Regions from separate parts of the Kitasatospora sp. NPDC059803 genome, predicted to be linked through region 2. Evidence: riboswitches for the same ligand, from Rfam matches in the RefSeq annotation. Region 2 holds a riboswitch; each other region holds the start of a gene.

Evidence for each region. Region 2 has a riboswitch for cobalamin ahead of metE (5-methyltetrahydropteroyltriglutamate--homocysteine S-methyltransferase). Riboswitches for the same ligand answer to the same signal wherever they lie in the genome.
Region 1: it holds a riboswitch for cobalamin, as region 2 does, so the genes downstream of both, ACFV6I_RS16700 (ribonucleoside-diphosphate reductase subunit alpha) here and metE (5-methyltetrahydropteroyltriglutamate--homocysteine S-methyltransferase) in region 2, are expected to answer to the same signal.
Region 3: it holds a riboswitch for cobalamin, as region 2 does, so the genes downstream of both, ACFV6I_RS15015 (cobalamin biosynthesis protein) here and metE (5-methyltetrahydropteroyltriglutamate--homocysteine S-methyltransferase) in region 2, are expected to answer to the same signal.

What each region holds. Positions count from the first base shown of each region.
Region 1 is NZ_JBHWIJ010000088.1:19,662-25,102, forward strand. Features, by position in the region: gene ACFV6I_RS16685 (hypothetical protein) at 1-155, opposite strand, end outside; gene ACFV6I_RS16690 (glycoside hydrolase family 26 protein) at 317-1,771, opposite strand; gene ACFV6I_RS16695 (hypothetical protein) at 1,912-2,925, opposite strand; cobalamin riboswitch at 3,347-3,489, shown strand; gene ACFV6I_RS16700 (ribonucleoside-diphosphate reductase subunit alpha) at 3,681-5,441, shown strand, end outside.
Region 2 is NZ_JBHWIJ010000017.1:43,605-49,045, forward strand. Features, by position in the region: gene ACFV6I_RS04830 (ABC transporter ATP-binding protein) at 1-601, shown strand, start outside; gene ACFV6I_RS04835 (ECF transporter S component) at 598-1,503, shown strand; cobalamin riboswitch at 1,533-1,755, shown strand; gene metE (5-methyltetrahydropteroyltriglutamate--homocysteine S-methyltransferase) at 1,920-4,235, shown strand; gene metF (methylenetetrahydrofolate reductase [NAD(P)H]) at 4,292-5,209, opposite strand; gene folP (dihydropteroate synthase) at 5,324-5,441, shown strand, end outside.
Region 3 is NZ_JBHWIJ010000075.1:17,477-22,917, reverse strand. Features, by position in the region: gene ACFV6I_RS15025 (putative cobaltochelatase) at 1-115, opposite strand, end outside; gene ACFV6I_RS15020 (cobyric acid synthase) at 112-1,650, opposite strand; gene ACFV6I_RS15015 (cobalamin biosynthesis protein) at 1,647-2,615, opposite strand; cobalamin riboswitch at 2,723-2,855, opposite strand; gene ACFV6I_RS15010 (alpha/beta hydrolase family protein) at 3,175-4,287, shown strand; gene ACFV6I_RS15005 (hypothetical protein) at 4,633-5,441, shown strand, end outside.

The DNA of each region.
Region 1 (5,441 bases), on a different contig from region 2:
GCGTCCACCGAGGTGCCGCCGTAGTAGAAGATGCCTTTGACGTAGGTCGCGAACCCGACCTGGCCGAAGCAGTTGTACGCCGCCCAGCCGAGCAGCACCACGCCCCAGCCGACGGCGATGCCGCCGGCCGCGCGCATCGCACGCGCCTGTCCCATCCCGCACCCCCGCCCCGCCGGGCCCGTCCCGGCGTCAGCCCCTCGGCTTCGCCGCCACAGGATGCCACACGGCACAACGGACACGGTATTCCGGCCGTTCAACGGAATTCAGTGGTGTAGCACACCTCGCGGCGACCGGCTCGGCGGACGCACGGGGCGGCTCAACGGACGTGCAGGCCGCCCCAGTCGACGTTCGCGCCGAACGGGCCTGCGCCGCCGGTGAGCGCCAGCGGGCTGTGGTAGGTGGCGTTGACGTCCGCGCCGGAGTTGCGCGGCTGGTCCGGCGTCAGGTTGTCCGAGGTGAGCGACTGCCCCCAGACCGTCCAGATCGTCCAGGGCGTGCGCCGCAGCGTGTCCGGCTGGCGGGAGTTGACCGGGACGGCGAAGGACTCGGCCAGGATCCGCGGCTTGCCGTAGGCCGCGAGCCCGTCGTAGTACCGCTTGGTCCACACCTCGCCGGTGCCGATCGGGTGCGCGGGGCTGCCGCTGTAGTCGTCCACCCCGACCACGTCGACGTACTGGGAGCCCGGGTAGTAGTCCCACGGGTCCGCGCCGGGGGCTCCGTCCCAGGACACCGGCGTCCAGACGAACAGCAGGTTGTGCAGGCCCCTGGTCTCCACCAGGTAGCGGTAGGTGATCCGCCACAGCGCCTGGTAGTCGGCCGGCTTCTGGCCCGACCACCAGAACCTGCGGGCGCAGTCCTGCACGTTCATCTCGTGGTACGGGCGCAGCAGCACCGGCACGTCGTGGGCGGCCAGGTACTCCAGGTGGTCGGCCAGGTAGGACAGGTCGGTCATCAGCGCGCGGTACTCGGGGGTGTCGTGCGCACTGTCGACGACCCGGCCGAACCAGCCCTTGTCCTTGGCGGCCGGGGAGTTCGAACAGAGCACCTGCTCGAAGGACTTGACGTCCGAACCGGGGTAGGGCTGGTGGAAGGACATGCCGACGATCCCGGCCGGCCCCCCGCCGTTGTCGGGCAGTTCGGTGGTGGTGCCGTCGCAGTTGTGCTGGACGCCGGCCGTGCCGTAGCTGCCGTCGTCGGCGCGCGGGTGGCCGGACCAGACGGCGGAGAGCAGGTCGACGGCGTCGTCGGTGTACTGCCAGCCGGCCCGGCAGGTGGGCCACCGGCCGGCCGAGTAGGAGCGCGGGTCGCCGACGCCCCAGCCGGTCTGGCCGTAGCCGGGGCCGAGGTCGGTCTCAACGAAGCCGGGCAGCTTGCCGGTGAGGTCGGCGGCCTTCTTGTAGTAGTAGCCGACCTGCTTGGTGCCGCGGTAGTCGCCGTACTCGGGGTTGTTGCGCTCGTTGTGCGCCTCGACGTGCTGGCCGATCACCGTCCCGCCGCTCTGCCCGGTGCGGGCCTGCCCCTCCAGGTCGGCGAGCAGCTGCTGGACGGCCCGGGCGTTCGGCGAGGCCTGCGGGTCCCGGGCGAGCAGGTCCCGGCCGACCTCCGGCGGCAGGGTGCGGCCGGAGAAACCGACCGCCACCGGGACGCGGGCGGGCTGTTCGCCGTCGGCCCGGCCGTCACGCTGCAACAGCGCCACGGCGCCCGCGGCCACCACGACCCCGGCCGCGGCCAGGACGGCGGGCTTGCCGCGCAGGGCTCTGGGCAGGGCCACGGACCGCTCCTCCGGTTGCTCGCCGGCACCGGCCCAGGCGGACACAACCGGAACACTCGTGCGAATGACTGCCCCGAGAGCCTGCCACACTCCCCCGGCCCCGGCGAGCGAACCCGCCGGGGCCGGAGTGTCACGGCGGATCAGCCGGCCGCGGCGGCCCCCGGCGCACCCGGCGCGGCCGCGGACGCGGCCTTGGCGCGCTGGAGCAGCTGGCCCTTCACGTGCTCGCCGAAGCCGGCGGCCGCCGCGGTGGCGGCGGCGTCAGCGGTGTCGCCGCCCTTCGCCGAGCCCTCGACCGTGAAGTAGGCGTACCGGCCCAGGGTGTTGTGCGTGTTGGTGCAGCCCGGCGTGGCGCAGAAGGCCGGCGCGCCCGGCGCGACGGCGCCCTTGAGGTGGCCGGTGTAACTCTTCATCGAGGTCTCGGCCTGGATCTTGTGGTCGAAGACCGCGACGCCGACGGTCACCGCGCTGTCGCCGGAGACGTAGGTCGCCCGGAGCACCTTCTGGCAGCCCTGGTCACCGAGGACCTTGCCGAGCCCGCCGGTCGTCGAGTTCCCGTCCCAGCAGGGCGAGTCCAGCGAGACGAAGGTCCGGTTCCAGGTGGCGCCGTTGACCGTCACCTGGAGTGCGGAGAACAGCGCCCCCGCGTCCTGTGGTGCCGGGTCGGTGGCGGCCTCCCAGATCGGCTTCGACGGGTCGTCCGGCGCGCCGCCCGGGGTGCCGGCGGCACTTGGCGCGGCGCTCTGGGCGGCACTCGGTGCGGCACTCGGCGCGGCGGAGGACGGCCGGTTGGAGGCCGAGGCGGTCGGCCCGGTGGGCGGCTTGTCGCCGTCGCCCTTCGTCAGCAGCACCGTCCCGCCCGCGACCAGGCCGCCGACCAGGACGACCGCGACCGCCACGCCGAGGGCCCGCAACCGGCGGCGGCGCTTGTCGTCCGCCGCGTTGCGGTCCGCCAGCGCCTGCCAGTTCGGCTCGGCGCGCTGCGGCGCCTGGGGCTGCGGGTACGGCTGCGGGTGCGCCTGCGGGTGCCCTTGGGGATGCGGCTGGGGGTTCGGCTGCCACTGCGGCGGCAGCTGCTGCCCCGGTTGGCCCGGCTGCGGCAGCGGAGGCTGCCCCGGCGGACCGGGCTGCGCCACCGGCTGCGCGGGCGGCACCGGAGGTCCGTACGAGGCCGGCGGCGGCCCGAAGCCCCCGCTCGGCGGCAACACCGGACCGGGCACCACCGGCGGCTGCTGACCGTGCGCGTCCCCCGGCCCGGTGGGAGGCGTTCCCTGCGGACCCTGCCCGGGTGCGCCAGTTCCGTCGCTCACGCGCCCCCTCGCTTCGCTCGATGATCGCTTCGCGAAACGCGCCCCTCGGCGCTTCGCTCGCTCATGCGCCCAGATCGTAGGGCATGCCCCCGCCAGCCGGTCCGCCCGGTGACCGTTCCGTATCGAAACCAGGACGCCGGAGCCCGGAACCAGGGCCCCGGGAGCCCGGATCCGAGGCGCCCCAAGGCCACGACCCGCCCCCTCCCAGCACCCCCGGTTATCGCGCCGACACACCGCGCCGTACTACATGTGGGGTCGCATCAGAGAGACACCACAAGATGTATGCTCAATCCTGCTGTCGATGCAGGGGAACCCGGTGCGAATCCGGGACTGCCCCGCAGCGGTGAGCGGGCGGCTCCAGCAGCCGCACCGCGAGTCCGAGTACCTGCCGACGGTGTGCGCACGGGCCCTCCCGCAGAGGCCGCGCCAGCACGAGAACTACCTTCCGGGCCTCGCGGGCGGGCCGGGGACGCCACTGTCGCGCGACGCTTTCTGCGTACGTGCCGTGCTCCCCTGCCCCGAACGGCCCGGTACCCCCCGATCACCGCCGCCGATCGCCGCCAGGAGAGAGCGCCTTGACCACCGCTGCCTCAGCCACCCTGCCCGCCCAGGGCACCGGCCCCGCCCCCACCGACCCGACGGTCTCCGACCCCGGCGGCGCGCTTCTTCGGCTGCTCACCGACCGCAGCGTCGATCTCCCCCAGGTGGACCCCGGCCATGTCGCCGCCGCCGCGCTGCGCGGCCGCCACGCCGGCTCGGACTTCGCCGAGCTGCGCGGGCTGGCCGTGGACGCCGCCGCGTCGATGATCGCCGAGGACCCCCAGTACTCGAAGCTGGCCGCCCGGCTGCTCGCCCTGGAGATCGTCGACGAGGCGAACAGCCAGGGCTCGCGCTCCTTCGCCGCCTCGATCGCCGTCGGCCACGACGAGGGCCTGATCGGTGACACCACCGCCGCCTTCGTCGCCAAGCACGCCGCCGCCCTGGACGCGCTGATCGACGCGCACGGCGACGACCGCTTCGAGTACTTCGGCCTGCGCACCGTGCAGTCCCGCTACCTGCTGCGCCACCCGATCACCCGCAAGGTCATCGAGACCCCGCAGCACTTCCTGCTCCGCGTCGCCTGCGGCCTGGCGGTCGGCGACAGCGAGCAGTCCGTGCGCGAGGTCGCCGAGCTGTACGGCCTGATGAGCCGGCTGGAGTACCTGACCTCCTCGCCGACCCTGTTCAACTCCGGCACCCGGCACCCGCAGATGTCGAGCTGCTACCTGCTCGACTCCCCGCTGGACAACCTGGACTCGATCTACAACCGCTACGCGCAGATCGCCCGGCTGTCCAAGCACGCCGGCGGCATCGGCCTGTCCTACTCGCGCATCCGCTCGCGCGGCAGCCTGATCCGCGGCACCAACGGCAAGTCCAACGGCATCGTCCCGTTCCTGCGCACCCTCGACTCCTCGGTCGCCGCCGTCAACCAGGGCGGCCGCCGCAAGGGCGCGGCCTGCGTCTACCTGGAGACCTGGCACGCCGACATCGAGGAGTTCCTGGAGCTCCGCGACAACACCGGCGAGGAGGCGCGGCGCACCCACAACCTCAACCTGGCGCACTGGATCCCGGACGAGTTCATGCGCCGGGTCAACGCCAACGAGGACTGGTCGCTGTTCTCCCCCGCCGACGTGCCCGAGCTCGTCGACCTGTGGGGCTCCGACTTCGACGAGGCCTACCGCAAGGCCGAGCTGGCCGGCAAGGCCGTGCGCACCATCCCCGCGCAGACCCTGTACGCCCGGATGATGCGCACCCTGGCGCAGACCGGCAACGGCTGGATGACCTTCAAGGACGCCTCCAACCGCGCCGCCAACCAGACCGCGCTGCCCGGCCGCACGGTGCACTCCTCGAACCTGTGCACCGAGATCCTGGAGGTCACGGACGACTCCGAGACCGCCGTCTGCAACCTCGGCTCGGTCAACCTCGGCGCCCACGTCGCCCCCGGGGCCTCCGTCGACGACCTGCTCGGCGCCATGGACTGGGAGCGCCTCGACGCCACCGTCCGCACCGCCGTGACGTTCCTCGACCGCGTGGTGGACATCAACTTCTACCCGACCACCGAGGCCGGCACCTCCAACTCCCGCTGGCGCCCGGTCGGCCTCGGCGTGATGGGCCTCCAGGACGTCTTCTTCAAGCTGCGGATCGACTTCGACTCCGCCGAGGCCGCGCGGCTCTCCACCCTCATCGCCGAGCGCATCATGCTCACCGCGTACGAGCGCTCCGCCGACCTGGCCGAGCAGCTGGGCCGCCACGAGGCCTACGGCGAGACCCGCGCCGCCCGCGGCGAACTGCACATCGACCACTTCCCGACGGCCGCCCCG
Region 2 (5,441 bases):
GCGGCTCTCCGCGACCAGGGCCCGGCAGCTCGTCGGGCTCGTCCCGCAGACCCCGACCGACCTGCTGTACCTGGAGACGGTCGCCCAGGAACTCGCCCAGAGCGACCTGGAGGCCCGCAGCGCCGCCGGCCAGACCGCAGCCGGTCCGACCGCAGCAGGCCCGACCGCGCGGCAGATCCTCGACCGGCTCGCCCCCGGGATCCCCGACGGCACCCACCCCCGGGACCTCTCCGAGGGCCAGAAGCTGGCCCTGGTCCTGGCGATCCAACTGGCCGCCGCGCCAAGGGTGGTGCTGCTGGACGAACCCACCCGAGGGCTCGACTACCACGCGAAGGAAGCGCTCACCGGCATCGTCGACGCCCTCGCCGCCGAAGGCCGTACGGTCGTCGTCTCCACCCACGACGTCGAGTTCGTCGCCGCCGCCGCCGACCGGGTGGTGGTGATGGCCGAGGGCGAGATCGTCGCCGACGGCCCCACCGCCGAGGTCATCGTCGCCTCGCCCACCTTCGCCCCCCAGACCGCCAAGATCCTCGCCCCGCTGCCCTACCTGACCACCCGGCAGGTGGCCGCCGCCCTCGCGCCCGCGCAGGCCGCCCGGTGAGCGCCGTCCGGATCCCCGGCCGGGCCCGCGTCGTCGCGGCCCTGGCCGCCTTCATCGGCCTGGTCGCCTTCACCTGGCCGTTCGTCGTCGCCCCCGGGAAGTTCGGCTCCTCCTACGCCCCGCCGCTGATCTTCGGCGCCCTGCTGATCCTGGTGCTCGCCGTCGTCATCGCCGAGATCGCGGCCGGCGGCATCGACGCCAAGGCCCTCGCCATGCTCGGCGTCCTGTCCGCCGTCAACGCCGGGCTGCGCCCGCTCGGCGCCGGCACCGCCGGGGTGGAGACGGTCTTCTTCCTCCTCGTCCTGGCCGGCCGGGTCTTCGGCCCGGGTTTCGGCTTCACCCTCGGCTGCACCTCGCTGTTCGCCTCCGCGCTGCTCACCGGCGGCGTCGGCCCCTGGATGCCGTACCAGATGTTCGGCTGCGCGTTCGTCGGCATGCTCGCCGGGCTGCTGCCGAGAACCCGACGGCGGCGCTGGGAGGTGTCGATGCTGGCCGTGTACGGGGCGTTCTCCGGGTACCTCTTCGGTTTCCTCCTCAACCTCTCCTTCTGGCCGTTCTCCACCGACCCGAACAGTTCCATCGCCTACCTGCCGGGCCTGCCCTTCACCGAGCAGTGGCACCGCTACCTGCTCTTCGACCTCGCCACCTCGCTCGGCTGGGACACCGGTCGGGCCGTCACCACCTTCACCGCCGTGCTCGTCGTCGGCCCGGCCGTCCTCACCGTCTTCCGCCGCGCGGCCCGCCGCGCCAACTTCGAGCCCACGGTGCGCTTCGAAGCCCCGGACGGTCGACGAGTCACCGCGAACGGCACGGCCATCGGCTCCGCGAACGGCACCGCCAGGGGCTCCGCGAACGGCTCCGCGAGCGGCGAGGGAGTCTCACCATGCGGACGGCTTCCGTGAATTCCGCGTCGGCCCCGGCGGTTTGCCCCTAAGCTGGCGGCGCAGCTGGTTCGTCCTGCCCGCCAGACAGGACGTCGCAAGAGGGAACCCGGTGGGAATCCGGGACTGCCCCGCAGCGGTGAGTGGGAACGACCGCCGTCATACGCACTGGACCCGGGACGGGTCTGGGAAGCGATGGCCAGTAGGTACCGGACGCCAACAGGCCCGGTGCGCCCACGAGTCCGAAGACCTGCCCGTTGCCCGCCCGCGGACCGTTCCGCGTGCGGATATCCCGGTGACCTCGTGGGCGGGTCGGCGACCATACCAGGCGGGTCCGGCACGCGCATCGACGCGAGCCGCCGCCCGGTTCGTCATCCCTTCGCGCTCTCGTCCCGTCCCCGGGCACTTGAGGAGCCAGACTCGCGAAGGAGAGTCCCTTGACCACGAAGTCCGCAGCCGCGGCAACCAGGGCCACCGTGTACGGCTACCCCCGGCAGGGCCAGGGCCGGGAGCTGAAGAAGGCCGTCGAGGGCTACTGGAAGGGCACGGTCACCGCCGACGCCCTGCAGGAGACGGCGGTCGGCCTGCGCCGGAAGAACTGGGCGCAGCTCGCCGGGGCCGGTGTCCTGGAAGTGCCCACCGGCGACTTCTCGCTCTACGACCACGTACTGGACACCACGGTCGCCGTCGGCGCGATCCCGCCCCGGCACCGGGATGCGGTCGAAATGGACGCGCTGGACGGCTACTTCGCCATGGCGCGCGGCACCCAGGAGGTCGCGCCGCTGGAGATGACCAAGTGGTTCGACACCAACTACCACTACCTGGTGCCCGAACTCGGCCCGGACACCGTCTTCACCGCGAACCCGGCCAAGGCCGTCGGGGAGTTCCGGGAGGCGCTGGCGCTCGGCCACACCGCGCGCCCCGTGCTCGTCGGCCCCCTCACCTACCTGCTGCTCGCCAAGCCCGCCCCCGGCGTCGCCGAGGACTTCCAGCCGATCACCCTGCTGGACCGGCTGCTGCCCGTCTACGCGCAGCTGCTGGCGGACCTGAAGGCGGCCGGCGCCGCGTGGGTGCAGCTGGACGAGCCCGCCCTGGTGCAGGACCGCACCCCGGCCGAGCTGAACGCCGTCGCCCGCGCCTACCGTGAGCTGGGCGGCCTGGCGGACCGTCCGAAGCTGCTGGTCGCGAGCTACTTCGACCGCCTGGGCGAGGCCCTTCCGGTGCTGGCCAAGGCCCCGGTCGAGGGCCTGGCGCTGGACTTCACGGGGCCCGCCGCGGCGAACCTTGACGACCTGGCCGCCGTCGGCGGGCTGCCCGGCAAGCGGCTGGTCGCCGGGGTGGTCGACGGCCGCAACATCTGGATCAACGACCTGGAGAAGTCGCTGGCCACCCTGGCGACCCTGCTGGGCCTCGCCGAGCGGGTCGACGTCGCCCCGTCCTGCTCCCTCCTGCACGTGCCGCTGGACGCCGCCGCCGAACGCGACGTCGACCCGCAGATCCTGCGCTGGCTCGCCTTCGCCCAGCAGAAGGCCAGGGAGGTGGCGCTGCTGGCCCGGGGCCTGCGCGAGGGCACGGGGGCGATCGCCGCCGACCTGGCCGCAAACCGCGCCGACCTCGCCTCGCGCGCCAACTCGCCCATCACCCACGACCCGGCGGTGCGCGCCCGCACCGCCGCCGTCACCGACGCGGATGCACGCCGCGCCCAGGCCTACCCGCAGCGGGCCGAGGCCCAGCGCGCCCGGCTCGGCCTGCCGCTGCTGCCGACCACCACCATCGGCTCGTTCCCGCAGACCTCCGAACTGCGGGTCGCCCGGGCCGACCTCACGGCGGGCCGGATCGACGCGGCGGCCTACCGGGAGCGGATGGAGACCGAGGTCCGGGAGGTCATCGCCTTCCAGGAGAAGGCCGGACTGGACGTCCTGGTGCACGGCGAGCCCGAGCGCAACGACATGGTCCAGTACTTCGCCGAACAGCTCACCGGCTACCTCGCCACCCGGCACGGCTGGGTGCAGTCCTACGGCACCCGGTACGTGCGCCCGCCGGTCCTGGCCGGGGACATCTCCCGCCCGCACCCGATGACCGTCGACTGGTTCCGCTACGCGCAGGGCCTCACCGACCGCCCGGTCAAGGGCATGCTCACCGGCCCCGTCACGATGCTCGCCTGGTCTTTCGTCCGAGACGACCAGCCGCTCGGCGACACCGCGCGGCAAGTCGCCCTCGCCCTGCGCGACGAGGTCACCGACCTGGAGGCCGCGGGCGCGGCCGTCGTCCAGGTCGACGAGCCGGCCCTGCGCGAGACCCTGCCGCTGCGCGCCGCCGACCGCCCGGCGTACCTGGCGTGGGCCACCGAGTCCTTCCGCCTGGCCACCTCGGGCGTCCGCGCCGACACCCAGATCCACACCCACATGTGCTACGCCGAGTTCGGCGCGATCATGACGGCGATCGACGAACTCGACGCGGACGTCATCTCGCTGGAGGCCACCCGCTCGCACATGGAGGTCGCCGGAGAACTCGCCGGGGCCGGCTACCCGCGCGAGGTCGGCCCGGGCGTCTGGGACATCCACTCCCCGCGCGTCCCCAGCACCGAGGAGGCCGTGGAACTGCTGCGCGCGGGCCTGGCCGCCATCCCCGCCGAGCGGCTCTGGGTCAACCCCGACTGCGGCCTGAAGACCCGCGGCTGGACGGAGACCCGCGCCTCGCTCGACAGCCTCGTCGGCGCCGCCCGCCGCCTGCGCGCGGAACTCGCCGGCTGACCCGCCGGTGACGCGACCCGGCCGGGCCCCGCACGCCGTGCGGCGCCCGGCCGGTTTCACCCGGACCCGGGAAGCCCGAGGTTCTGGTAGATCTCCGTCGTCACCGTGGAGAAGTTCATGGTCATGAAATGCAGCCCGGGAACTCCCTCGGAGAGCAGGCGCCGGCACATTCCGGTGGCGTGATCGATACCGATCGCCCGGACGGCCTTCGGGTTGTCCTGCTGCTTCAGCATGCTTTCGGAAAGCCCATCGGGAATGGCAGCGGTGGTCAGTGTCGGAATCCTCCGAAGTGACCGGATGCTGGTCACCGGCATGATCTCCGGAATGACCGGAACGGTGCAGCCAGCCGATTCCAGTCGATCCCGGAAACGGAGGTAGCTGTCCACGTCGAAGAACATCTGGGTGATGGCGTAGTCGGCTCCGGCCCGGCATTTCTCGATGAAGTGCCTGATCTCGGAATCCCAGTCGGGGGACCTCGGGTGCAGGTCGGGGAACGCGGCCACGCCGACGCAGAAGTCGCCGGACTCCTTGATCAGCCGCACCAGGTCGGCGGCGTACTCCACCCCGTCGGGGTGGCGGTGCCAGGTGCCCAGCGGATCGCCCGGCGGGTCGCCGCGCAGCGCCAGGATGTTGCGAACGCCCTGGTCAGCGTAGTGGCCGAGGATGTTCCGCAGTTCGGCGACGCTGTGGCCGACCGCGGTCAGGTGGGCGGTCGGCGTGAGGGTGGTCTCCTGCGCGATGCGGCCGGTGACGTTCACCGTCCGCTCCCGTGTCGACCCGCCGGCGCCGTAGGTCACCGAGACGAAGGTGGGGGACAGCGCTTCCAGGCGCCGGATCGCATTCCACAGGCCGACCTCCGCTTCGGCGCTCCGGGGCGGCATGAATTCGAAGGAAGAGGAAAGCCTGCCGGTCGCGAGGAGTTCGCGGATGGAGGTCGCCCGATCCGTGCGCGTGGAGGGAATTCCGAGTGTCATGGCAGGAGGTTAACCAGCCGGGCTATCGATAGTCCTCAGGTGTCCACTCTGTGATACGAATTTTCTCGGGGGTGCGAGTTGGGGGACAGGTGGGGCGGGCGGCACAATGGGGGCATGAAAAGACCTTCGCAGGTATTGTCGGGGCTGCCCGAATGGGACCGGTGCGCGGTGATGGGAGTCGTGAACGTGACCCCCGACTCGTTCTCGGACGGCGGCCGCTGGCTGGACCCGG
Region 3 (5,441 bases), on a different contig from region 2:
TCTCGCCGCGCACCAGCACGCCGCCCACGGCTGGCGAGACCGCGTTGAGCAGCAGGCCGAGCCGCAGGTCGGGCATGCCGACGATCGCGGTGAACGGATAGCGGACGTCACTCATGCATACTCCCCAGGTGCCCCGGGCGCCAGGAACGGCAGCGATCCGGCCGCCGGCACCCCGCCCTCGATCAGCTTCCACAGCGCGTCGGTGTCCGCGTGCTCCTCGATCAGGTCGCCCAGCCGGTCCAGCCGGGCCTCGCGCGCCTCGGCGAACGAGGTGTCCGGCGCCGGCACGAACGCCCGGCCCGCCAACGCGGCGACCTCGCGCAGGAGTTCACGACGGAAGTCGTCGTTCTCCAGCGCGCCGTGCCAGGTCGTGCCCCACACCGGGCCGACCCGGCAGCCGTCCAGGCCGTGCCCGTCGTCATCGGAGAAGAACGGCTCGCCCCCCTCCACGGCCACCACCCCGTGGTGGATCTCGTACCCCTCGACCCGCTGCCCGTACGCCGTGCCGACCGGGCGCGCCAGCACCTTCTCGGCGCCGAACCGCACGTGCGTCGGCAGCAGGCCCAGGCCCTCGACCGAGCCGGCCCCGGACTCCACCTCGTCCTCGATCCCGCGCGCCAGCATCTGGTAGCCGCCGCACACCCCGAGGACCGGCAGCCCGGCCGCCGTCCGCGCCTTCAGCGCCGGCTCCAGGCCGCGTTCGCGCAGCCAGGCCAGGTCGGCCACGGTGGCCCGGGTGCCGGGCAGCACCACCAGGTCGGCGTCGGCCAGTTCCTCCGGCCGGGTCACCCAGCGCACCAGCACGCCGGGCTCCTGCGCCAGGGCGTCCAGGTCGGTGAAGTTCGACAGTCGGGGGAAGCGCACCACGGCCACCCGCAGTACGTCCGCCCCGAGCGGGCCGCGGCCGTCGACCCGGTCCACCACCGTGGACAGGTCCAGCGAGTCCTCGGCGTCCAGCCACAGGCCCGGCAGCATCGGCAGGGTGCCGAGCACCGGACGGCCGGTCAGCCCGTGCAGCATGTCCAGGCCGGGCGCCAGCAGCCGCGCGTCGCCGCGGAACTTGTTGACGAACCAGCCCGCCACGTGCCGCTGGTCCTGCGCCGACAGCAGCGCCAGCGTCCCGTACATCGCCGCGAAGACGCCGCCGCGGTCGATGTCCCCGACCACCACCACCGGCAGCCCGGCGGCCGTCGCCAGGCCCATGTTGGCGATGTCCCGGTCCCGCAGGTTGATCTCGGCGGGCGAACCGGCGCCCTCGCAGACCACCACCTCGTAGCGGCGGCGCAGATCCGCCAGGCACTCCAGCGACCGTTCCAGCAGGACGGGCTTGCGCTCGCGGTAGTCCAGCGCGCCCACCTCGGCGACCGGCCGGCCCAGCAGCACCACCTGGCTGCGGCCGTCCGCGCCCGGCTTCAGCAGCACCGGGTTCATCGCCGCCTCCGGCTCCACCCGGGCCGCCTGCGCCTGCATCGCCTGCGCCCGGCCGATCTCGGCGCCGTCGGCGGTGACGAAGGAGTTCAGCGACATGTTCTGAGCCTTGAACGGCGCGACCCGCACCCCCTGCCGGGCCAGCCAGCGGCAGATGCCCGCGGTCACCACACTCTTGCCCGCGTCCGAGGTCGTCCCGGCGACCAGCAGTGCGTTGCTCATGCCCTTCCCCTCCACCGTGTCGTCAGCAAGCGCAGCGCGACGTGCCCCGCGACCGTCGTACCCAGGGCCAGCGCGCCCACCCGCCGGGAGAGCACGCAGGCCCGCTCGATGTCGTCCACCGTCACCGGGCGCAACTCCGCGCCCAGCACCGGCCGGTGCTCCACCCGCTCCCCGTACTGGAGGGTCCCGCCCAGCCGGACGCCCACCGCGCCCGCGAAGGCCGCCTCCGCCTGGCCCGCGTTCGGGCTCGGGTGCGCCGAACCGTCCCGCCGCCAGACCCGCCAGGCCGTTTTCGGCTGCGGCGCGGCGGCCACCGTGAGCAGCGCCGTCAGCCGGGCGCCCGGCCAGCCCGCCACGTCGTCCAGCCGGGCCGAGGCCCAGCCGAACCGGGCGTACCGCGGCGAGCGGTGGCCGACCATCGCGTCCAGCGTGTTCACCGCGCGGAACGCCAGCAGCCCCGGCGTGCCCGCCAGCGTGCCCCAGACCAGCGCGTTCACCACGGCGTCCGCCGTGTTCTCGGCGACCGACTCGACCACCGCGCGGGCGATCTGCGGCCCGTCCAGCGCGCTCGGATCCCGCCCGCACAGGTGCGGCAGCCGTTCCCGCGCGGCCGTCAGGTCGCCCGTGGCCAGCGACCGGCCGATGGTGCGCGCCTCCCGGGTCAGCGAGGTGCCGCCCAGCACCGTCCAGGTCGCGGCGGCCGCCAGCGCGGCCCGGCCCAGCGGACGCCGGCCCACCGTACGGTCCAGGGCCACCGCGCCGGCCGCGACCGCGCCCACGCACAGCGCCGTGTACCCGGCGCCGGCCACCCGGTCGTCCTGCCACACCCGCCGCTCCAGCCGGGTCGCCGCGCGGCCGAAGACGGCCACCGGGTGGCCGCGCCGGGGGTCGGCGAAGCGGGCGTCCGCGGCGAAGCCCGCGGCGGCGCCGAGCGCGAACGCGGCGGCGCGGGTCAGCGGGCGCACGGCGGGTTCGGCGGAAGGCCGCGTCGGGTCCGGCGGGTCGGGGCAGCCTGCATCGCGTGCGTGTCCTCACTCAGGGTCCGCGCCCTGGATCGACGTACCGGGGGCGAGAGTCTCCTGGCTTCCGGGTCGGACGCACCCCCGGGCCTTCCAGCGGCTTCTGACGGTCCGCCGTGGCAATGTTCCGAGCGTGCTCCCCGGTGACAGTGGCGGGACCGCGCCGGACTCGCACCGGCTTCCTCTGCATGCCTCCGTTTGGCCCCAGGATCCCATCACGCGGCCGAACCGGGAGTCAACCGAGGTCACGGAGGGGTTGGTCACACCTCGGAGCCCTGTCGCCGGTGCCGTTCTCGCCCGCCCGAGGCCCGCCCCGCCCGACGCCCCGCCCGCCTGACGCCCCGCCCTGCCCGACGCCCCGCCGTACCCCGGACGGCCCAGCCCGGTGGCCGCCCGCGCGGCCCCCCGGTGAACTGGTGCCCGAACACCGTCCGAGCAGCGCCCGGACACCGCCCGGACACCGTCCGGTCCAAGACCAGCCAAGACCAGCAGAGCGGGGAGCGATATGCGTTGGGGAACCGCGGCCGTCGTGGCGGCCGCCGTCGTCGGCGCCGGGGCCGCCGTCCTGGTGATCGGCCGTCGGGCCTCCGAACGGCTGGTCCACCCGGCGAGCGCCGTCCGGGAGTCGGGCCCCGTCCTGGTGCGGAGCCTCGCCGCGGGCCGGATCACCTTCAACCGCCGCCCCGAGAGCCTGCGCCCCGGCCGATGGGCCGTGGAGTGGGACGACCACGGCCACGCCGTCGTCGAGGACGTCCTGCACAGCGACGAGAACGGTGTCACCCGCCGCCTCGTCCGCGCCGACCGGGGCACCCTCACCCCCGGCACCGAGGTCCGCTTCACCCCCCGCGTCCACCTCGGCGACCCCACGGAGGCGCTCGGCCTCCCCTTCACCGACACCGCCGCCGACGGCGAACTCGGCGCGCTCCCCGCCTGGCGCCTCGACGGCAAACGCGGCACCTGGGTGATCCTCGTCCACGGCCCCGGCGCCGACCGGCAGCAGACCCTCCCGGTCCTCCCCGTCCTCGACCGCCTCGCCCTGCCCGCCCTCGCCGTCACCTACCGGGGCGACCAGGGCGCCCCCGCCTCGCCGGACGGGCTCGGCCACTTCGGCGAGACCGAGTGGCGCGACGTCGAGTCGGCGGTCCGGCTCGCCCTCGACAGCGGCGCCGGCCGGGTCATCCTGTACGGCTGGTCCCTCGGCGCCACCATGGCCCTCCAGACGGCCTCCCGCTCCGCCTGGGCCCACGCCATCAGCGGCCTCGTCCTGGACTCGCCGGTCCTCGACCTGCCCGCCACCGCCCGCCGCGGCGCCGCCCGGGCCGGCTACACCGGCGCCGCCGCCGAGCTCGGCGCCCTCGCGGCCGAGGGCCGCACCGGCGTCGACCTCGCCGACTTCAGCCGCATCGCCGAGGGCGCCGACCTGCGTGTCCCCACCCTCCTCCTGCACAGCCCCGACGATCAGGTCGCCCCGTTCCGCGCCGCCGAGCGCCTCGCCGCCGCCCGCCCCGGCGTGGTCAGCCTCCGGCCTTTCCCGGGCGCCGACCACGCCACCCTCTGGAACTCGGCCCCCACCCACTACACCGAACTCCTCCGCCGCTGGCTCACCCCCCTTCTCTGAACCCAGCCCCCCCGCACGAGAAGTCACACCGACAGGGCCTCTGTACGAAACCCGGACCTCACCCGTCAGCCACGGAGTGTGACCGGTCGGGCGGGTAGCGCGACCGCCGCCGCAAGGGTTGAGCCGGGATGGCATGCCCCCGCCACCTGTTTCCGGCCAGGCGGTTTGCCTCTGTTGCCCGATTGTTGCCCGATCTTGGGGAGGCGCCGTCGACGGCCGCCCGTCCGTACAGCCAACCGGATGTGACAGAAGGCCGGTACAAGGGGAAGACTGCTCGACGTGACGTCTCGGAATCCGCGCGACCGTGATGCCCCGCTCCCTCCGACGATCGGTACTGGTGCGACGGTGACCCGTCTCCCCGGTACGGCCCACCGGCCCGCCGCCGGCAAGCCGGGCGGGGCCGGGGTACCCCGCCGACGAGGGCCCGCTGCGGCGCCCGGTCGGGGGAGGGTTCCCGTACCGGAGGGCTTCCCCGCGCCGGCCGAGCTGGCGCCGCTGGCCCGCCGGATGCTGGTGGACGCCGTCCGGATCGCCCGCTGGGCGGGGGACCTGGAAGAGGTCGACAAGCGGGGCGAGCTGCTGCCCGACGACGCCCGTGCGGCGGGTCGGGCGCTGGCCATGACGGTCGGCGCCGCCGCCAAGGCGTGGGGGCAGGCACTGCTGGTCGGCCTGGTGGAGGCCAGGGACGGCGGTGCGGTCCCGGGCTGGCGCCTGCACGCCTGGGAGCACGACGACGAGGCGGTGGTCCGCGGCTGGTCGGCGCTGTTCGACGCCTGGACGCTGCTGGCCCCGGTGCCGCCGGCCGCCCTGCGGGGCGTGTTCGCGGTGCTGGCCGGCCAGGCGGTGGACCAGGCACCTCAGTTGCTGTCGTTCCTGCACCTGGTGGCCGGTCCGGTGTCGGACGGCGAACTGCTGGAGCTGCTGCGCCGGGGTCTGGACGAGCGCCGGGTGGGTGGCACGGACGGTTCGGGCCTGTCGCCCGTGCCGCACGCCGCCTCGGCGGTGTCGGCGGTCCGCGGCACGTGCCGGGAGCCGCAGATCGACACCCCGCCGTCGCCGGCGGACGTGGCCGCGGTCCTGGACTGGATGCTGGACGGCCTGGCGGCCGTCGGGGCCGTGGTCCGCAGGGACGAGGCCGCCGAGCTGTCGCCGCT